Regions from separate parts of the Bacillus sp. SORGH_AS_0510 genome, predicted to be linked through region 1. Evidence: a T-box and tRNA genes for the amino acid it is inferred to sense, from the RefSeq annotation. Region 1 holds a T-box; the other regions hold tRNA genes.

Region 1 (5,142 bases):
GAAGTTTCCTTCCACCAAGCTATCGTCCACTTTTGTTGGAACATCATTCACATTAAAGTAATCACTTTCGATTAATCCTGCCTTCGAACATGCACCTGATGGCAACATACCGGACACAGCACAATAGGAACGTTTAACAATACCACTTGGCATTTGGAATGATTCTTTAGAATCGATTAAATCCGGTTTAATTTTATAGGCTGCATTCATTAATTCAGCCCAGAGGTTATTTGTTCGTTGACTATATGACATGCCTGAAATCTTTAGTGATTTTGGCGTATCATACCCAGTCCAAATACCAAATGTAATATTAGGGTTGGTGGCTACAAACCAGGCATCCTTATATTCATTACCCGTTCCCGTTTTTCCAGCCCAATCTGCTCGGAAATTTAATTTGCTATTAATTCCTGCTGCCGTTCCCATTTTAATGACATCGCGCATCATATCAAGTGTTAAATATGCTGTCTGAGGCTTGAATACATCCACAGGCTTTACCTCGTGCTGGTAAACCACTTTGCCGTTTTTTTCGACGATTTTATCAATCATATAGGCATCAATAAATTTCCCGCCATTGGCAAATGTGCTGAAGGCATTTGTATTTTCCTCCACGGTTACACCATTGATGGAACCGATGGCAGCTGAAAGGTTTGTATGATCATCCTTTGTCAGCGAAGTAAAGCCCATTTTTTCTAAGTATTTTGCCGGATTTTGATTAACAATTTCGGAATATACTTTCACGGCCGGAACGTTATACGATTTTGCAAGTGCATATCTCGCAGATACAATTCCGCTATAGCGGTAGTCGTAGTTTTGCGGCCAAGGCTTACTTCTTCCTGGAATAAAATTCAGGGCAACATTGGGAATTGGTGTTCCAGGTGCTGCCTTTCCTAATTCAATAGCTGGTCCATAGACAAGAAGTGGTTTCATTGTTGAAGCATTCGGCCTTAGGGCGGTAGTTGCATGATTCATTTGTTGATTATCATAGTTTCTTCCGCCTACAAAACTGATTATTTTACCTGTCTTGTTTTCAATCAGTTCTGCACCCACCTCAACAGGTTCCATTACGGTTTTCATTTCCCCAGTTTCTGGATCCTTTTTTACCTGTGCTTTAGCAGGGCCATAATATTTATAACTATCCTTTACTTTTTGCATGGCGTCATAAATGTCTTTATTAATCGTCGTGTGTATTTCATATCCATTTTGGTGTAAATCCCGGGATGCTAAGGTTTTGTATTTGTAAAAAAGCTTATCATCCTCTTTCAAATCTTTTTCTGCGTAGCCATCTTTTTTGGCTAGTACAGTTGTAAGGACTTCGACGGCACGTTTTTCAATTTCATCTGTAAGGAAATTATGTGTTTGTGCATTGACAGTAGGTTTGAGAAAATCTTTTGTAATATCGTAGGTAGATGCTTCAGCATATTGTTTCTCATTTATGTAACCACCATCATACATTCTTTTTAACACCGTTTTCATCCGTGTTAAACCTGGTTCAAGATTATTTTTTAATGCAGGTAGTCCCTTCTCATCTCTTGTAAAAGGAGTGTACCCAAACGGACTTTGAGGCAGGCCCGCAATGAACGCTGCTTGTGGCAATGTTAAATCACTTGCTTTAACACCAAAAATTCCTTTTGCAGCTGCTTGAACACCAGCAATGTTTTGTGCAGAAGCGTTTCTTCCAAAGGTAGAAACATTCAGATAAGCTTCAAGAATTTCCTTTTTATCAAAGAATTTCTCTAAGCGAAGGGCCAAGAGAATTTCATTTGCTTTTCGTTGAAAGGAAACTTCGTTGGTTAAAAGTTGATTTTTTATTAATTGCTGTGTTAAGGTACTTCCGCCTGATTGAACAGACGAGTTGGTTACTTCTTGGAAAAGAGCTCGGAAAACGGCTTTTGGAACAACCCCTTTATGTTGGTAGAAGTACTCATCTTCAGTTGCTATAACGGCGTTTACTAAATTTTCAGAAACCTGATCCAACTTTACTTCTTCCCTTATTAGGTCACTGCGTAATCTGCCTAGGTAGACGTTATCCGCATAATAAATGTCAGAGGTTTCAGTGTAATTATAAATATCCTTCTTCATACTTTCGTATGATCGAACAGGTTCATCTTTTACAAGTGAAGCAAAATACCCAGCGCCCACACCAGTTGCAAAAGACCCCCCAAGGATAATAACCGTCAAAACAATGAGAAACAGATTCCAAAATACCTGATAAGTAATTCGCGCACTTTTTACCGTTTTTTTATGGGTAAACAAGGTAAGCATGGACTTTACTTTTTCCATCCATACTTGCATTTTTTCATTCATCGATCGCATCACCTCATCTAAAATCACATACATTATAGCATATTGAAAGTATAAAAACTGACAACCTTCTACATTTTTCTGAAATTTCCAGTTGATGTTTGACTTGGTCCGTGAAATGTGGTAAAAAAAGCTATAGTTATTTTTATATTAGAGCTTAGACAGGAACCAACTGTAGTTCTTCTATCCCTGTTTCTAGAGAGTCAGCGGTGGTGCAAGCTGACACAAATAGAAGAATGAATTACCTCCTCGAGCTTTCTCTGTGAACACGTTGTTTAGTAGTGGAGAACGGTTAAAACCGTTATTGTTTTCAAGTTGGAGGAATTTTATTTCCTCAAGCTGGGTGGTACCGCGTAAATTTTACGTCCCTGCATTATTGCAGGGGCGTTTTTATTTTATTTTGGAGGGGATTTAAATGGATTTATTGCAGGATTTAACCTGGAGAGGCATCATCTATCAGCAAACGGATGAGGAAGGATTAAAGGATGTATTAAGTAAGGAAAGCATTTCTTTATATTGTGGAGTTGACCCAACCGCTGACAGTATGCATATCGGTCATTTACTTCCGTTTTTAACTTTAAGACGATTCCAACAGCACGGTCATCGACCACTTGTACTAGTTGGTGGGGCTACAGGTTTAATTGGTGACCCTAGTGGAAAAAGTGAAGAGCGCAAGCTTTTAACTCTAGAAACGGTTCAAGACAACGTGGCAGGAATCAAACAACAGCTTGAAACTATTTTCGAATTTGAAGGCGAAAATGGGGCGATCATGGTTAATAACTATGATTGGGCAGGGAAAATGGATGTAGTTACTTTCTTGCGTGACATTGGTAAGCATATTGGTGTAAATTACATGCTTGCTAAAGACACGATTGCAACACGACTCGAAACAGGGATATCGTTTACCGAATTTACTTATACAATATTGCAGGCAATGGACTTCAATCATTTGTATGATCATCATAATTGTAAATTGCAAATTGGTGGTAGTGACCAATGGGGCAACATTACTTCAGGCCTGGAGTTAATTCGCAAAACACACACGGAAGATACAAAAGCATTCGGATTAACCATTCCTCTTGTTACAAAATCAGATGGAACAAAATTCGGTAAAACAGAAAGCGGAGCAGTATGGTTAGACCCAGAAAAAACAACACCATATGAATTCTACCAATTCTGGATCAACACAGCAGATGCAGATGTTGTTAGATACTTGAAGATTTTTACATTCCTTTCACATGAAGAAATTGAACAGTTGGAGCAAAGTGTTCAAGAAGAGCCGCATCTTCGTAAAGCGCAAAAGGCGTTAGCAGAAGAAATTACTCGTCTGATCCATGGAGAAGAATCTTTACAACAAGCAATTAAAATTTCTCAAGCCTTATTCAGTGGGGATGTGAAAAATCTTTCAGCTGCTGAGATTAAACAGGGCTTTAAAGATGTTCCATCATTTGATGCGGGCGAAGAAGATGGCAACCTGGTTGACTTACTAGTCGCTGCAAAAATTTCTCCTTCTAAGCGTCAAGCACGTGAGGATATCACCAATGGAGCAGTTACAATAAACGGTGAAAAGATTACCGACACGTCATACGTCCTTCAGGAAAATGATCGAATCGAAGGTCAGTTTACGATCATAAGAAGAGGGAAGAAGAAATACACTTTAATTAAATATTAATAGGTAAAGGGCTCTGAGAAATCAGAGCCCTTTTTCTTGCAAAATAACTAAAAGATCCCCATTTGTAAAATAGGCTCTTTATTTAGTAACAGCGACCTAAAAATAATCATAATTTGTTGAGGAGAGTACACAGCTATCTGATGATTTAATTTTCTAAAAACAGATAATTAATTTTTCAACTCTCTATTCAGGTTTAAGCTGATTAGATAGAAAGGGGAGGAAAAAATGCAAAATTTTCAAAATGAGCTTCAAGGGTTGGCAATGGACCCTTATCAAGCTGGTCAATTAGTTTCAATCGGTGCTCCACAGATCCAGGATTCTCGCATATGGGGGCGCTGCGGTGGTTTCCATTGTGGTGGATTCCGTTGTGGAGGGTTCCGTTGTGGAGGTTGCGGCGGTTGCGGTGGCTGTTTTGGTTGCGGTGGCTGTTTTGGTTGTGGCTTCGGTATCGGTGGATTTGGTTGTTTTGGCATCGGTTTCGGTTTTATTTAATTGGTTTGGATTCCGGGAAACGCCTAAAAAATATATTGTACGAAAGAAAGTGCCCCTGCAAGCAGCTGTGCCGCAGAGGGCACTTCTTTACTGTGTTTATCATATTGGACAAAAAATCGTACATAAACTGGTAGTGTGCAAGAAGTGCATTGAGGAATAAGGAGGAATTGAATGGCGGAACTTAATTTGTCCTCACGTCTTAAGGTCAATAGGGATACATTTTTTCTCCCGGATCCAAAGGGGGGTGTCTATTTTAGAAATAACGTTAGCTCATTCCAAATGGAAGGTAATACCATTTATCAGTGGATTGAAAAATTGTTGCCGATGTTCAATGGAGAGCAAACAATGGGAACTTTGACGGAAGGATTAACACCTCCTTACCGCAACAGGGTGTTTGAGATTGGAGAAACGTTGTACAAGAATGGGTTTGTTCGCGATGTCAGCAAGGATATTCCTCATCAATTAAATCGTCACGTTCTTGAAAGGTATGCTTCGCAAATCGAGTTCATCGAGAATTTTGTAGATTCGGGAGCATACCATTTTCAACAATATCGTCAGGCCAAGGTTCTGACTGTCGGTTCTGGCCCTTTCCTTATATCGTTGGTTTCTGCCTTAATAGAATCAGGACTGCCGAAATTGAATGTAATGGTAACAGATTCGGTTCCAACGAACACGCA
Region 2 (5,142 bases), 2.5 Mb from region 1:
GTTGTTAGAGTCTTGGAGGTAGAGCACTGTTTGGACTAGGGGCCCTCATCGGGTTACCGAATTCAGACAAACTCCGAATGCCAAAGACTTATCCGTGGGAGTCAGACTGCGAGTGATAAGATCCGTAGTCAAAAGGGAAACAGCCCAGACCACCAGCTAAGGTCCCAAAGTTTACGTTAAGTGGAAAAGGATGTGGAGTTGCTTAGACAACCAGGATGTTGGCTTAGAAGCAGCCACCATTTAAAGAGTGCGTAATAGCTCACTGGTCGAGTGACTCTGCGCCGAAAATGTACCGGGGCTAAACGTAACACCGAAGCTGTGGATTGACATCGTAGATGTCAGTGGTAGGAGAGCGTTCTAAGGGCGTTGAAGCTAGACCGTAAGGACTGGTGGAGCGCTTAGAAGTGAGAATGCCGGTATGAGTAGCGAAAGATGAGTGAGAATCTCATCCACCGTATGCCTAAGGTTTCCTGAGGAAGGCTCGTCCGCTCAGGGTTAGTCGGGACCTAAGCCGAGGCCGAAAGGCGTAGGCGATGGACAACAGGTTGATATTCCTGTACCACCTCTTTATCGTTTGAGTGATGGGGGGACGCAGGAGGATAGGGTAAGCGCGCTGTTGGATATGCGCGTCTAAGCAGTTAGGCTGGAAAGTAGGAAAATCCGCTTTCCGTAAAGGCTGAGCTGTGATAGCGAGGGAAATTTAGTACCGAAGTTCCTGATTCCACACTGCCAAGAAAAGCCTCTAGCGAGATAAAAGGTGCCCGTACCGCAAACCGACACAGGTAGGCGAGGAGAGAATCCTAAGGTGAGCGAGAGAACTCTCGTTAAGGAACTCGGCAAAATGACCCCGTAACTTCGGGAGAAGGGGTGCTTTTTGAGGTGAATAGCCTCGAAGAGCCGCAGTGAATAGGCCCAGGCGACTGTTTAGCAAAAACACAGGTCTCTGCGAAGCCGCAAGGCGAAGTATAGGGGCTGACGCCTGCCCGGTGCTGGAAGGTTAAGAGGAGGGGTTAGCGCAAGCGAAGCTCTGAATCGAAGCCCCAGTAAACGGCGGCCGTAACTATAACGGTCCTAAGGTAGCGAAATTCCTTGTCGGGTAAGTTCCGACCCGCACGAAAGGCGTAACGATCTGGGCACTGTCTCAACGAGAGACTCGGTGAAATTATAGTACCTGTGAAGATGCAGGTTACCCGCGACAGGACGGAAAGACCCCGTGGAGCTTTACTGTAGCCTGATATTGAATTTTGGTACAGCTTGTACAGGATAGGTAGGAGCCGTAGAAGCCGGAGCGCTAGCTTCGGTGGAGGCGTCGGTGGGATACTACCCTGGCTGTATTGAAATTCTAACCCGCACCCCTTATCGGGGTGGGAGACAGTGTCAGGTGGGCAGTTTGACTGGGGCGGTCGCCTCCTAAAGAGTAACGGAGGCGCCCAAAGGTTCCCTCAGAATGGTTGGAAATCATTCGTAGAGTGTAAAGGCACAAGGGAGCTTGACTGCGAGACCTACAAGTCGAGCAGGGACGAAAGTCGGGCTTAGTGATCCGGTGGTTCCGCATGGAAGGGCCATCGCTCAACGGATAAAAGCTACCCCGGGGATAACAGGCTTATCTCCCCCAAGAGTCCACATCGACGGGGAGGTTTGGCACCTCGATGTCGGCTCATCGCATCCTGGGGCTGTAGTCGGTCCCAAGGGTTGGGCTGTTCGCCCATTAAAGCGGTACGCGAGCTGGGTTCAGAACGTCGTGAGACAGTTCGGTCCCTATCCGTCGTGGGCGTAGGAAATTTGAGAGGAGCTGTCCTTAGTACGAGAGGACCGGGATGGACGCACCGCTGGTGTACCAGTTGTCTTGCCAAAGGCATCGCTGGGTAGCTATGTGCGGACGGGATAAGTGCTGAAAGCATCTAAGCATGAAGCCCCCCTCAAGATGAGATTTCCCATAGCGTCAAGCTAGTAAGAACCCTGAAAGATGATCAGGTTGATAGGTCAGAGGTGGAAGCATGGTAACATGTGGAGCTGACTGATACTAATCGTTCGAGGACTTAACCAAGTTTTTAGCGAACTCACATGTTTATTGAATTTTCTTCTTCATTATCTAGTTTTGAGGGAATGAATTTTTTTAAAAAATTCTCTTGCAAAATATGAAAAAGACATTATAATAAAATAGTGTCGAATAAATGGTCTGGTAATTATGGCGAGAAGGTCACACCCGTTCCCATACCGAACACGGAAGTTAAGCTTCTCAGCGCCGATGGTAGTTGGGACGAAAGTCCCTGTGAGAGTAGGACGTTGCCAGGCTGTTTTAAAATATTCCGCAGTAGCTCAGTGGTAGAGCTATCGGCTGTTAACCGATCGGTCGTAGGTTCGAGTCCTACCTGCGGAGCCATTTCTTTTGGAGAGCTGTCCGAGTGGCCGAAGGAGCACGATTGGAAATCGTGTAGGCGGGTAACCCTGTCTCAAGGGTTCAAATCCCTTGCTCTCCGCCATTAAATTTATTGCGATATGGCCCCTTGGTCAAGCGGTTAAGACACCGCCCTTTCACGGCGGTAACACGGGTTCGAATCCCGTAGGGGTCACCATTATGGAGGATTAGCTCAGCTGGGAGAGCATCTGCCTTACAAGCAGAGGGTCGGCGGTTCGATCCCGTCATCCTCCACCATCAATATTATTGTCGCGGGGTGGAGCAACGAGCGTTGCATCCGTGAATAATCTGCGAGTTGTATCAATCGAGTTACTACTTGAATATACTAACTGAGATTGATACAGTCCATACAAACTATGGGCATTAACATTAGTAATATTTTTTACCGTCGCGGGGTGGAGCAGTCTGGTAGCTCGTCGGGCTCATAACCCGAAGGTCGCAGGTTCAAATCCTGTCCCCGCAATATGGTCTGGTAGTTCAGTTGGTTAGAATGCCTGCCTGTCACGCAGGAGGTCGCGGGTTCGAGTCCCGTCCAGACCGCCATATGTTGGCTCAGTAGCTCAGTCGGTAGAGCAAAGGACTGAAAATCCTTGTGTCGGCGGTTCGATTCCGTCCTGAGCCACCATTAATTTTTATGAAACATTTTATATGTGGAGGGGTAGCGAAGTGGCTAAACGCGGCGGACTGTAAATCCGCTCCCTCCGGGTTCGGCGGTTCGAATCCGTCCCCCTCCACCATATATAGGGGTATAGTTTAAAGGTAGAACGAAGGTCTCCAAAACCTTTGGTGTGGGTTCGATTCCTACTACCCCTGCCAATAATATTGTGGCGATTGTGGCGAAGTGGTTAACGCACCTGATTGTGGTTCAGGCATTCGTGGGTTCGATTCCCATCAGTCGCCCCATAATATTTTTTAATTAATTGAGCATTGGGCTATAGCCAAGCGGTAAGGCATCGCACTTTGACTGCGACATGCGTTGGTTCAAATCCAGCTAGCCCAGCCATTTTGCGGAAGTAGTTCAGTGGTAGAACACCACCTTGCCAAGGTGGGGGTCGCGGGTTCGAATCCCGTCTTCCGCTCCATAATTTACGGCGGCATAGCCAAGTGGTAAGGCAGAGGTCTGCAAAACCTTTACCACCGGTTCGAATCCGGTTGCCGCCTCCATAAAAATTTATACAGTGCATAATCTACTTTTTATATACGCCGGGGTGGCGGAACTGGCAGACGCACAGGACTTAAAATCCTGCGGTAGGTGACTACCGTACCGGTTCGATTCCGGTCCTCGGCACTGATTTACAAAATATTTTAATATGCCGGTGTGGCGGAATTGGCAGACGCGCACGACTCAAAATCGTGTTCCTCTGGAGTGTCGGTTCGACCCCGACCACCGGTATCAATGCAAAACACTTCCTATTTGATTATAGGAAGTGTTTTTTGTGTAAAAGGAATTTAATTAAATGTGTACGTACCCGAGATAGGTAAAAATAAGCGAGTACGGTAACGTAGAAGGGATCTACGTGTCCCAAATAGGTAAATGAAAGCGAGACGGTAACGTAGAAGCAGCCAATGTTACCAGTAGAGGTAAGAGTAAGCGATATTGGTCACCATTCTATGTTGTTACCTGAAAACATCCGAAGTTTTTTAGGGGCCATTCGACATAATTCGCAAAAACCACTTGACGATTAATAAAAAAGTGTGTAACATTGTAAGGGTCAAATCGTTCAAAAAGTTGTCAAAAAATTATGCGGGTGTAGTTTAATGGTAAAACCTCAGCCTTCCAAGCTGATGTCGTGAGTTCGATTCTCATCACCCGCTCCATACATATTAACTAACGCAGTGTATCGTTACCTAGAGAACGATGCATTGCGTTTTTTCTTTATATATAGGCTTTGTAAACTTGTCTGTTGATTTGCACTCCAGGCACGAGCGGTTCGTGGGCGTTTCGGCGAGCCTCCTCGGCGCTTGCGCCTGCGGGGTCTCCCCTGACCCGCACTCCCACAGGCTTCTTCGTGCCTTCCGCTCCAATCAACAGGGTATAAAAGTCAACTATGTCCTTTAACACATTCTTTAACACAGCCTATATATATATAATTATGCCTGTATGGCATCATTTAAGGATATGATAGGATGCTTCTCCACCATGTACTTGTGTAAACATGTTCATGAGCGACTCAGTTAGCCTTTCTGCATTTTGAATGTCAGTAGAAGGTCTTAAATAGATCAGTTGTAGGGCTTCTTTAGTATCAAAAGTCACTGGTGTACGATCTGAGTCTACAAAAGGACTTCCGAAAGCACCTTCTTCATCAGATGAGACAATAAGGTTATGTAAGGAATTTAAACGTCCATTTAAGCCCATATACTCCTCACCAACACCCCCAAAGCGAATAGTAACGGGGCCATTCAAACATTTCTGGTCATAGATTCCAATAGGCACTTGATATTGTAGGGAGAAAAAATTATTAATATCAATGGCACTTTGTACGGACGAGAGGTAGTTCTGTTTCTGTATTCTCCTATATAAGGCTTCTACAGATGGACGATACCGGTTAGGATCCTTATCATTCTGTTTAAAAATAGAGCGCCATTCCTGTAATCCAGGCAACTCTGTCACAGGTTTATTTTCTAAATCAAAATAAATAGACTCCTGGAATAGCTGGAGTCTCCCCCTTAGCATTTGGGGTGAATCACTGACAATTATGTTATTATATTCAATTACACCCAGT
Region 3 (5,142 bases), 1.5 Mb from region 1:
AAAAAGCTCGATTTATTACTGTATCAATATCATACCTTAGAATCAAAAATGTAAAAAGCAGCTGCAGAAATTCGGGCAGCTGCTTTTAATTTATTATAAAAGTTTTTCTCCAAATAATGATCCCATCAGTTCAACAGCACAGACAGCTGTTTTATTCTTTTCATCTAAAATGGGATTCACTTCTACGAATTCTGCAGAAGTAATAATTTTCGCTTCCTCGAGCATTTCCATCGCAAGATGACTTTCTCTGTAGCTTATTCCGCCCATAACCGGTGTACCTACTCCTGGAGCGTCGCTTGGATCTAATCCATCTAAATCTAGTGACAAGTGAACCCCATCTGTTTTTTTCCTTAAGATATGAAATAGTTTCTTCCATTACTTTCGTCATACCTAAACGGTCGATTTCATGCATGGTATAGACTTTTATCCCTTTTTCTTTTATTAATTCTTTTTCACCATCATCAAGTGCTCTTGCACCAATAATGACTACATTTTCAGGCTTTACTTTTGGGGAATAGTTAAGGATCTGGGTTAATAAAGAGTGACCCCATCCAAGGCTGACTGCTAAAGGCATTCCATGGATGTTTCCTGTTGGGCTTGTCTCCGCTGTATTCAAATCACCATGCGCATCATACCAGATCACACCAAGATTTTTATAATGCTTAGAAACACCAGCTAATGTACCAATCGCAATGCTATGGTCTCCACCCAAAACAAGTGGAAATGCTCCAGATTGGACAGCCTCGTCTACTTTCTCAGCCAGCAAAGTACTTTTTTCGGCAACCAGGTCTAAATTTCGTAAATTCGATTCCTTATCTACGACAACTTCAGGTCTTCCGACCGGGATATCACCTAAATCATGAATTTCTTCAAACAGCGGTTTTAATCGCTCGTAGATTCCTGCATAGCGGATGGCACTAGGCCCCATATCTACTCCACGACGCATTTGGCCTAAGTCCATAGGCATTCCAATAATTGAAAGTTTCTTAGTCAATGCAATTCCTCCCTAGCCCTTATTACTTCTATTTTAACCGCTTTCAAACAAATGACTCAACTCGACAGAATTGTGTATATATATGCGGTAAGCGGTAGGGTGTTCGGGTGTTTTTACTAAAAAATCATGATTATGATTCAGGGACTGCTCTACGCGACCTTTTTTTCTTAACAATCCAGAGTTCGGGCTCATAGCACCTCTTTACGCGTCCTTTTTTTCTTAATAATCCAGATCATAGGCTCATAGAACCCCTCTACGCGTCCTTTTTTTCTTAACAATCCAGAATTCGGGCTCATAGCACCTCTCTACGCGACCTTTCTCTCTTTATAATCTAGATCTCGGGCTCATAGAACACCCTCTACGCGTCCTTTCCCTCTTTATAATTCAGATCTCGGGCTCATAGAACCCCTCTACGCTTCCTTTCTCTCTTAATAATCCAGATCTCGGGCTCATAGAACCTCTCTACGCGTCCTTTTATTCTTAATAATCTAGATCTCGGGCTCATAGAACCTCTCTACGCGTCCATTTTTTCTTAATAATCCAGATCTCGGGCTCATAGAACCTCTCTATGCGTCCTTTTTTTCTTAATAATCCAGATCTCGGGCTCATAGAACCCCTCTACGCGACCTTTCTCTCTTAATAATCCAGATCACAGGCTCATAGAACCTCTCTATGCGACCTTCTATTCTTATAAGATAAAATTCCAGCTCATAAAAATAAAAAAAGCCTTAAATCATCATCTGATTTAAGGCGAATTATGTAGTGTGATGGTGGAGCCTAGCGGGATCGAACCGCTGACCTCCTGCGTGCAAAGCAGGCGCTCTCCCAGCTGAGCTAAGGCCCCATCTATGGAGCGGAAGACGGGATTCGAACCCGCGACCCCCACCTTGGCAAGGTGGTGTTCTACCACTGAACTACTTCCGCAAACTCGTAGATAAAACCCGAGGATATATCTCCCAGGGTTTTATCTTTAATTATGAGCCATGAAGGACTCGAACCTTCGACCCTCTGATTAAAAGTCAGATGCTCTACCAACTGAGCTAATGGCTCTTGGCTGGGCTAGCTGGATTTGAACCAACGCATGTCGCAGTCAAAGTGCGATGCCTTACCGCTTGGCTATAGCCCAATAGTGATTTACACTTATAGTATGTCCAACTTTTTTAAAAATATAAATGGTGGAGGGGGACGGATTCGAACCGCCGAACCCGGAGGGAGCGGATTTACAGTCCGCCGCGTTTAGCCACTTCGCTACCCCTCCATATTTATTTTTAAAAAGTGGTGCCGGCGAGAGGACTTGAACCCCCAACCTACTGATTACAAGTCAGTTGCTCTACCAATTGAGCTACACCGGCAAATAGTTTGAAAAAAATATTAGATTGTACACGCTGTCCTTATTATCGTCATCCTGACCTCAGAAAGCTTATTCAAGGAGCAGCTCGGTCAGTATGCTGATGATATTTCAGGAAGCTTATTCGGTCGTGCTCTACCAATTGAGCTACACCGGCATATTATATGGTGGAGGATGACGGGATCGAACCGCCGACCCTCTGCTTGTAAGGCAGATGCTCTCCCAGCTGAGCTAATCCTCCGAAATGGTGACCCCTACGGGATTCGAACCCGTGTTACCGCCGTGAAAGGGCGGTGTCTTAACCGCTTGACCAAGGGGCCATAATATTAATATAGGTAAGCTTCCAAGCGGGCTCGAACCGCTGACCTCTTCCTTACCATGGAAGTGCTCTACCTACTGAGCTATGGAAGCATAGCTGAATTTACTTGATGACATAAAAATGGCTCCGCAGGTAGGACTCGAACCTACGACCGATCGGTTAACAGCCGATAGCTCTACCACTGAGCTACTGCGGAACAATAATATAACAGCCTGGCAATGTCCTACTCTCACAGGGACTTTCGTCCCAACTACCATCGGCGCTGAGAAGCTTAACTTCCGTGTTCGGTATGGGAACGGGTGTGACCTTCTCGCCATAATTACCAGACTATTTTATTTGACACTATTTTATTATAATGTCTTTTTTAATTTTTTCAAGAGGAAAATATATTTTTTCATTCCCTCAAAACTAGATAATGTAGAAGAAAATTCAATAAACATTTGAGTTCGCTAAAAACTTGGTTAAGTCCTCGAACGATTAGTATCAGTCAGCTCCACATGTTACCACGCTTCCACCTCTGACCTATCAACCTGATCATCTTTCAGGGTTCTTACTAGCTTGACGCTATGGGAAATCTCATCTTGAGGGGGGCTTCATGCTTAGATGCTTTCAGCACTTATCCCGTCCGCACATAGCTACCCAGCGATGCCTTTGGCAAGACAACTGGTACACCAGCGGTGCGTCCATCCCGGTCCTCTCGTACTAAGGACAGCTCCTCTCAAATTTCCTACGCCCACGACGGATAGGGACCGAACTGTCTCACGACGTTCTGAACCCAGCTCGCGTACCGCTTTAATGGGCGAACAGCCCAACCCTTGGGACCGACTACAGCCCCAGGATGCGATGAGCCGACATCGAGGTGCCAAACCTCCCCGTCGATGTGGACTCTTGGGGGAGATAAGCCTGTTATCCCCGGGGTAGCTTTTATCCGTTGAGCGATGGCCCTTCCATGCGGAACCACCGGATCACTAAGCCCGACTTTCGTCCCTGCTCGACTTGTAGGTCTCGCAGTCAAGCTCCCTTGTGCCTTTACACTCTACGAATGATTTCCAACCATTCTGAGGGAACCTTTGGGCGCCTCCGTTACTCTTTAGGAGGCGACCGCCCCAGTCAAACTGCCCACCTGACACTGTCTCCCACCCCGATAAGGGGTGCGGGTTAGAATTTCAATACAGCCAGGGTAGTATCCCACCGACGCCTCCACCGAAGCTAGCGCTCCGGCTTCTACGGCTCCTACCTATCCTGTACAAGCTGTACCAAAATTCAATATCAGGCTACAGTAAAGCTCCACGGGGTCTTTCCGTCCTGTCGCGGGTAACCTGCATCTTCACAGGTACTATAATTTCACCGAGTCTCTCGTTGAGACAGTGCCCAGATCGTTACGCCTTTCGTGCGGGTCGGAACTTACCCGACAAGGAATTTCGCTACCTTAGGACCGTTATAGTTACGGCCGCCGTTTACTGGGGCTTCGATTCAGAGCTTCGCTTGCGCTAACCCCTCCTCTTAACCTTCCAGCACCGGGCAGGCGTCAGCCCCTATACTTCGCCTTGCGGCTTCGCAGAGACCTGTGTTTTTGCTAAACAGTCGCCTGGGCCTATTCACTGCGGCTCTTCGAGGCTATTCACCTCAAAAAGCACCCCTTCTCCCGAAGTTACGGGGTCATTTTGCCGAGTTCCTTAACGAGAGTTCTCTCGCTCACCTTAGGATTCTCTCCTCGCCTACCTGTGTCGGTTTGCGGTACGGGCACCTTTTATCTCGCTAGAGGCTTTTCTTGGCAGTGTGGAATCAGGAACTTCGGTACTAAATTTCCCTCGCTATCACAGCTCAGCCTTTACGGAAAGCGGATTTTCCTACTTTCCAGCCTAACTGCTTAGACGCGCATATCCAACAGCGCGCTTACCCTATCCTCCTGCGTCCCCCCATCACTCAAACGATAAAGAGGTGGTACAGGAATATCAACCTGTTGTCCATCGCCTACGCCTTTCGGCCTCGGCTTAGGTCCCGACTAACCCTGAGCGGACGAGCCTTCCTCAGGAAACCTTAGGCATACGGTGGATGAGATTCTCACTCATCTTTCGCTACTCATACCGGCATTCTCACTTCTAAGCGCTCCACCAGTCCTTACGGTCTAGCTTCAACGCCCTTAGAACGCTCTCCTACCACTGACATCTACGATGTCAATCCACAGCTTCGGTGTTACGTTTAGCCCCGGTACATTTTCGGCGCAGAGTCACTCGACCAGTGAGCTATTACGCACTCTTTAAATGGTGGCTGCTTCTAAGCCAACATCCTGGTTGTCTAAGCAACTCCACATCCTTTTCCACTTAACGTAAACTTTGGGACCTTAGCTGGTGGTCTGGGCTGTTTCCCTTTTGACTACGGATCTTATCACTCGCAGTCTGACTCCCACGGATAAGTCTTTGGCATTCGGAGTTTGTCTGAATTCGGTAACCCGATGAGGGCCCCTAGTCCAAACAGTGC
Region 4 (5,142 bases), 820 kb from region 1:
ATGTAAATATCCAAGCCGGAGACCAATAAAGTAAAGCTGGAAATCTCCAAAAGAAATTTGTACTTGAATGGTTCGTTTCGGCCTTTCTGACTCCAAACCGAAAAACATCCATCCACCTAACATTAAATGTAACAGGAGTACTTGACCAGTTTGCAACTGGAAAAGAAGATGCTTTCCACGTCTATTAATGCTTATTACTTTTTGTTGAAGCACTTTTCTTTTAAAAATCTCAGGGTTTAGATTAATTGACTTTTCACGGTTGATTTGAATATCTGTAATGTTTTTACCAGCTATTTTTTGATTTAAAAGGATTTTATAATTCTCCATCTCAGGAAGCTCTGGCATAATATCTCCCCTAACTTCTAAATAATTTTGTCCCGTATAGCCTCCCCAAAATAGCGAATAAAAACCATTCCATATATATGAGAGAGTTAATACTTTACAAACAAAAAAACTGACTCAAACGAGTCAGTCTTACTTACCTCTTAATCTATATCTCTGCCAAAATGTTCTAGAATGAATTGGGATTCTTCCTCTGGAGAAGCTTTTCCTTTTGAAAAACCTATACTACCATTTTGCAGCCTCAAGATATAATCGTGGTCACGATCTACAGTACTAAAATCACCTTGCAACCATTTTTCTAAGATTTGAAGTAATTCGGTTCTTGTTTCGAAATCACTTCGATCAACTATTTGAAAAATTTTTATTTACCGTTGATGGAATCATAGGGACCGCTCCCCATTTATCCTTGGCTACAATTTTTTGATAACACATCTGATTCATAGTTGCTAAAACGTCTGCTTCGAGGAATTTATCTTAATATCATAGTCTATTTTATCCACTTTTTTTGCAAAAGCGATTGCTTCTTTTGGATGTTCTTTTACAAACTTCTTTGCCTCATAGCTATATCTATTATCTATAATCATATTCGTTGTGTATCCACCAATGGCAATAACTAAGGCAATTATTGAAGCTATGATCCACTTTTTTTTTTAGATTTTTCTTTGTAAATAGCTTTTTTTCCTCAGTCATAGATGCTAATCCCCCAATATATGTATGTACTCCCATTATATCACTGATATACTTATTCGTGTTTTACTTAATCAAGAAATCCAACAAAATAGTAACAGGTTCTGTTTTGAGGTGCTTTTCTTAAAATACGTGCCGAAATGGCAATCGTATTGGCATCGTTTTTGTAATAGAATAAAGTAAAACTCGTTATAGTAATTGGCGAATAATAAGATGTCTTTTCCATAATTACGTAGGCAGCAAAAGTAAAATAAGCGGAGATTTTCCGCTTATGCAGAGAAAAATTCCCTATTTTCGCACTTTTCGAGTCAATAGGCGGAATTTTCCCCTCTATTTTAGCGTTTTTTACTAATAAATTCTAAATAAGCGGAATTTCTCCGTCTATTTATAAACTCGTTCTTAGCCTGATTCCCCAACCGATTAGTGCGGATCCTCTTTATCATAGATGCGGGAATCCAGCTTTAAAAGATCGATAAAATTGGTACTCAAATCGGTAGTGCAAATGACAGAAGTTTTGACCTTCTATATTAATTGTAAACAAAATAGTTGAAAGGCATTTAAAATAAAAAAATCCAACTAAAAGTTGGATTTACAAAAGTATGTTTTACAGGGGTAGTAGGAATCGAACCCACACCAAAGGTTTTGGAGACCTTCGTTCTACCTTTAAACTATACCCCTAAAATGGTGGAGGGGGACGGATTCGAACCGCCGAACCCAGAGGGAGCGGATTTACAGTCCGCCGCGTTTAGCCACTTCGCTACCCCTCCATGTATGTATAAATGATAAAATGGCGGAGGAAGAGGGATTCGAACCCCCGCGCGGTTTAACCCGCCTGTCGGTTTTCAAGACCGATCCCTTCAGCCGGACTTGGGTATTCCTCCATTTTAAATAGCGGCGGAGGGGATCGAACCCCCGACCTTACGGGTATGAACCGTACGCTCTAGCCAGCTGAGCTACACCGCCATATTGTTTATCAGTTTATAAGTGGAGCCTAGCGGGATCGAACCGCTGACCTCCTGCGTGCAAAGCAGGCGCTCTCCCAGCTGAGCTAAGGCCCCAAAATGAAAAATGGTCGGGAAGACAGGATTCGAACCTGCGACCCCTTGGTCCCAAACCAAGTGCTCTACCAAGCTGAGCTACTTCCCGTAAAATATATATGGTGCCGAGGACCGGAATCGAACCGGTACGGTAGTCACCTACCGCAGGATTTTAAGTCCTGTGCGTCTGCCAGTTCCGCCACCCCGGCAATTTGAGAGCGGAAGACGGGATTCGAACCCGCGACCCCCACCTTGGCAAGGTGGTGTTCTACCACTGAACTACTTCCGCATATTAGATTAAATGGTGCGGGTGAAGGGAGTCGAACCCCCACGCCTTGCGGCGCCAGATCCTAAGTCTGGTGCGTCTGCCAATTCCGCCACACCCGCATAATTAATGAAATGAAGTAAAAAACAACTGGTTTGATATGCTTCACATAAGAAAAATCAATGAAGAATGGTGCCGGCGAGAGGACTTGAACCCCCAACCTACTGATTACAAGTCAGTTGCTCTACCAATTGAGCTACACCGGCAAATAGTTTGGAAAAAAGTATTAGATTGTACACGCTTTCTATGTTATCGTCATCCTGACCTCAGAAAGCTTAATCAAGTAGTAGCTCGGTCAGTATGCTGAAGATTATTCAGGAAGCTTTTTCGGTCGTGCTCTACCAATTGAGCTACACCGGCAAATAGTTTGGAAAAAAATATTAGATTGTACACGCTTTCTATGTTATCGTCATCCTGACCTCAGAAAGCTTAATCAAGTAGTAGCTCGGTCAGTATGCTGAAGATTATTCAGGAAGCTTTTTCGGTCGTGCTCTACCAATTGAGCTACACCGGCAATAGTTAGAAATATATGGTGGAGGATGACGGGATCGAACCGCCGACCCTCTGCTTGTAAGGCAGATGCTCTCCCAGCTGAGCTAATCCTCCATATAAAAGATAGCCTGGCAACGTCCTACTCTCACAGGGACTTTCGTCCCAACTACCATCGGCGCTGAGAAGCTTAACTTCCGTGTTCGGTATGGGAACGGGTGTGACCTTCTCGCCATAGTTACCAGGCCTACTACACTGAATATTCTTCCTTGCGGGCTGCGACGAGCTGAAGATATGCATCTTCGATTATGCTATGGCGCAGGAGCAGACATTCAATGTACTATGATTTATGAAACTAGTTCAATGAACTGTGCTCATTGAGAGTTCATTCCCTCAAAACTAGATAATGTAGAAGAAAATTCAATAAACAATTGAGTTCGCTTTAAAACTTGGTTAAGTCCTCGAACGATTAGTATCAGTCAGCTCCACATGTTACCACGCTTCCACCTCTGACCTATCAACCTGATCATCTTTCAGGGTTCTTACTAGCTTGACGCTATGGGAAATCTCATCTTGAGGGGGGCTTCATGCTTAGATGCTTTCAGCACTTATCCCGTCCGCACATAGCTACCCAGCGATGCCTTTGGCAAGACAACTGGTACACCAGCGGTGCGTCCATCCCGGTCCTCTCGTACTAAGGACAGCTCCTCTCAAATTTCCTGCGCCCACGACGGATAGGGACCGAACTGTCTCACGACGTTCTGAACCCAGCTCGCGTACCGCTTTAATGGGCGAACAGCCCAACCCTTGGGACCGACTACAGCCCCAGGATGCGATGAGCCGACATCGAGGTGCCAAACCTCCCCGTCGATGTGGACTCTTGGGGGAGATAAGCCTGTTATCCCCGGGGTAGCTTTTATCCGTTGAGCGATGGCCCTTCCATGCGGAACCACCGGATCACTAAGCCCGACTTTCGTCCCTGCTCGACTTGTAGGTCTCGCAGTCAAGCTCCCTTGTGCCTTTACACTCTACGAATGATTTCCAACCATTCTGAGGGAACCTTTGGGCGCCTCCGTTACTCTTTAGGAGGCGACCGCCCCAGTCAAACTGCCCACCTGACACTGTCTCCCACCCCGATAAGGGGTGCGGGTTAGAATTTCAATACAGCCAGGGTAGTATCCCACCGACGCCTCCACCGAAGCTAGCGCTCCGGCTTCTACGGCTCCTACCTATCCTGTACAAGCTGTACCAAAATTCAATATCAGGCTACAGTAAAGCTCCACGGGGTCTTTCCGTCCTGTCGCGGGTAACCTGCATCTTCACAGGTACTATAATTTCACCGAGTCTCTCGTTGAGACAGTGCCCAGATCGTTACGCCTTTCGTGCGGGTCGGAACTTACCCGACAAGGAATTTCGCTACCTTAGGACCGTTATAGTTACGGCCGCCGTTTACTGGGGCTTCGATTCAGAGCTTCGCTTTTAAGGCTAACCCCTCCTCTTAACCTTCCAGCACCGGGCAGGCGTCAGCCCCTATACTTCGCCTTGCGGCTTCGCAGAGACCTGTGTTTTTGCTAAACAGTCGCCTGGGCCTATTCACTGCGGCTCTTCGAGGCTATTCACCTCAAAAAGCACCCCTTCTCCCGAAGTTACGGGGTCATTTTGCCGAGTTCCTTAACGAGAGTTCTCTCGCTCACCTTAGGATTCTCTCCTCGCCTACCTGTGTCGGTTTGCGGTACGGGCACCTTTTATCTCGCTAGAGGCTTTTCTTGGCAGTGTGGAATCAGGAACTTCGGTACTAAATTTCCCTCGCTATCACAGCTCAGCCTTTGCGGAAAGCGGATTTTCCTACTTTCCAGCCTAACTGCTTAGACGCGCATATCCAACAGCGCGCTTACCCTATCCTCCTGCGTCCCCCCATCACTCAAACGATAAAGAGGTGGTACAGGAATATCAACCTGTTGTCCATCGCCTACGCCTTTCGGCCTCGGCTTAGGTCCCGACTAACCCTGAGCGGACGAGCCTTCCTCAGGAAACCTTAGGCATACGGTGGATGAGATTCTCACTCATCTTTCGCTACTCATACCGGCATTCTCACTTCTAAGCGCTCCACCAGTCCTTACGGTCTAGCTTCAACGCCCTTAGAACGCTCTCCTACCACTGACATCTACGATGTCAATCCACAGCTTCGGTGTTACGTTTAGCCCCGGTACATTTTCGGCGCAGAGTCACTCGACCAGTGAGCTATTACGCACTCTTTAAATG

The links. A T-box is a leader RNA that pairs with one kind of tRNA and senses whether it is charged. The one in region 1 lies ahead of tyrS (tyrosine--tRNA ligase), so its partner is inferred to be a tRNA-Tyr.
Region 2: it encodes a tRNA-Tyr, which carries the amino acid that the T-box ahead of tyrS (tyrosine--tRNA ligase) is inferred to sense. The anticodon was not compared.
Region 3: it encodes a tRNA-Tyr, which carries the amino acid that the T-box ahead of tyrS (tyrosine--tRNA ligase) is inferred to sense. The anticodon was not compared.
Region 4: it encodes a tRNA-Tyr, which carries the amino acid that the T-box ahead of tyrS (tyrosine--tRNA ligase) is inferred to sense. The anticodon was not compared.

Annotation. Positions count from the first base shown of each region.
Region 1 covers NZ_JAUTAU010000001.1:1,584,202-1,589,343, forward strand. The annotation lists gene QE429_RS08045 (transglycosylase domain-containing protein) at 1-2,304, opposite strand, end outside; T-box leader at 2,451-2,674, shown strand; gene tyrS (tyrosine--tRNA ligase) at 2,717-3,973, shown strand; gene QE429_RS08055 (hypothetical protein) at 4,235-4,465, shown strand; gene QE429_RS08060 (hypothetical protein) at 4,356-4,625, shown strand; partial or broken gene QE429_RS08065 (putative thiazole-containing bacteriocin maturation protein) at 4,637-5,142, shown strand, end outside.
Region 2 covers NZ_JAUTAU010000001.1:4,069,194-4,074,335, reverse strand. The annotation lists rRNA gene QE429_RS20810 (23S ribosomal RNA) at 1-2,047, shown strand, start outside; rRNA gene rrf (5S ribosomal RNA) at 2,179-2,295, shown strand; tRNA gene QE429_RS20800 (tRNA-Asn) at 2,309-2,383, shown strand; tRNA gene QE429_RS20795 (tRNA-Ser) at 2,392-2,483, shown strand; tRNA gene QE429_RS20790 (tRNA-Glu) at 2,502-2,576, shown strand; tRNA gene QE429_RS20785 (tRNA-Val) at 2,581-2,656, shown strand; tRNA gene QE429_RS20780 (tRNA-Met) at 2,809-2,882, shown strand; tRNA gene QE429_RS20775 (tRNA-Asp) at 2,886-2,962, shown strand; tRNA gene QE429_RS20770 (tRNA-Phe) at 2,969-3,044, shown strand; tRNA gene QE429_RS20765 (tRNA-Tyr) at 3,072-3,156, shown strand; tRNA gene QE429_RS20760 (tRNA-Trp) at 3,162-3,235, shown strand; tRNA gene QE429_RS20755 (tRNA-His) at 3,247-3,322, shown strand; tRNA gene QE429_RS20750 (tRNA-Gln) at 3,348-3,422, shown strand; tRNA gene QE429_RS20745 (tRNA-Gly) at 3,427-3,501, shown strand; tRNA gene QE429_RS20740 (tRNA-Cys) at 3,510-3,583, shown strand; tRNA gene QE429_RS20735 (tRNA-Leu) at 3,622-3,707, shown strand; tRNA gene QE429_RS20730 (tRNA-Leu) at 3,732-3,812, shown strand; tRNA gene QE429_RS20725 (tRNA-Gly) at 4,164-4,237, shown strand; gene QE429_RS20720 (B3/B4 domain-containing protein) at 4,527-5,142, opposite strand, start outside.
Region 3 covers NZ_JAUTAU010000001.1:53,154-58,295, forward strand. The annotation lists gene QE429_RS00295 (aspartyl-phosphate phosphatase Spo0E family protein) at 1-54, shown strand, start outside; partial or broken gene rocF (arginase) at 94-967, opposite strand; tRNA gene QE429_RS00305 (tRNA-Ala) at 1,763-1,838, opposite strand; tRNA gene QE429_RS00310 (tRNA-Gly) at 1,844-1,918, opposite strand; tRNA gene QE429_RS00315 (tRNA-Lys) at 1,972-2,044, opposite strand; tRNA gene QE429_RS00320 (tRNA-Gln) at 2,046-2,120, opposite strand; tRNA gene QE429_RS00325 (tRNA-Tyr) at 2,168-2,252, opposite strand; tRNA gene QE429_RS00330 (tRNA-Thr) at 2,271-2,346, opposite strand; tRNA gene QE429_RS00335 (tRNA-Val) at 2,508-2,583, opposite strand; tRNA gene QE429_RS00340 (tRNA-Glu) at 2,588-2,662, opposite strand; tRNA gene QE429_RS00345 (tRNA-Thr) at 2,681-2,753, opposite strand; tRNA gene QE429_RS00350 (tRNA-Asn) at 2,783-2,857, opposite strand; rRNA gene rrf (5S ribosomal RNA) at 2,872-2,988, opposite strand; rRNA gene QE429_RS00360 (23S ribosomal RNA) at 3,119-5,142, opposite strand, start outside.
Region 4 covers NZ_JAUTAU010000001.1:2,408,727-2,413,868, reverse strand. The annotation lists gene QE429_RS12440 (Fpg/Nei family DNA glycosylase) at 1-345, opposite strand, end outside; gene QE429_RS24440 (DUF6241 domain-containing protein) at 486-692, opposite strand; tRNA gene QE429_RS12435 (tRNA-Trp) at 1,637-1,707, opposite strand; tRNA gene QE429_RS12430 (tRNA-Tyr) at 1,712-1,796, opposite strand; tRNA gene QE429_RS12425 (tRNA-Ser) at 1,818-1,910, opposite strand; tRNA gene QE429_RS12420 (tRNA-Met) at 1,919-1,992, opposite strand; tRNA gene QE429_RS12415 (tRNA-Ala) at 2,015-2,087, opposite strand; tRNA gene QE429_RS12410 (tRNA-Pro) at 2,099-2,175, opposite strand; tRNA gene QE429_RS12405 (tRNA-Leu) at 2,187-2,275, opposite strand; tRNA gene QE429_RS12400 (tRNA-Gly) at 2,284-2,355, opposite strand; tRNA gene QE429_RS12395 (tRNA-Leu) at 2,369-2,453, opposite strand; tRNA gene QE429_RS12390 (tRNA-Thr) at 2,522-2,597, opposite strand; tRNA gene QE429_RS12385 (tRNA-Val) at 2,922-2,997, opposite strand; rRNA gene rrf (5S ribosomal RNA) at 3,010-3,126, opposite strand; rRNA gene QE429_RS12375 (23S ribosomal RNA) at 3,330-5,142, opposite strand, start outside.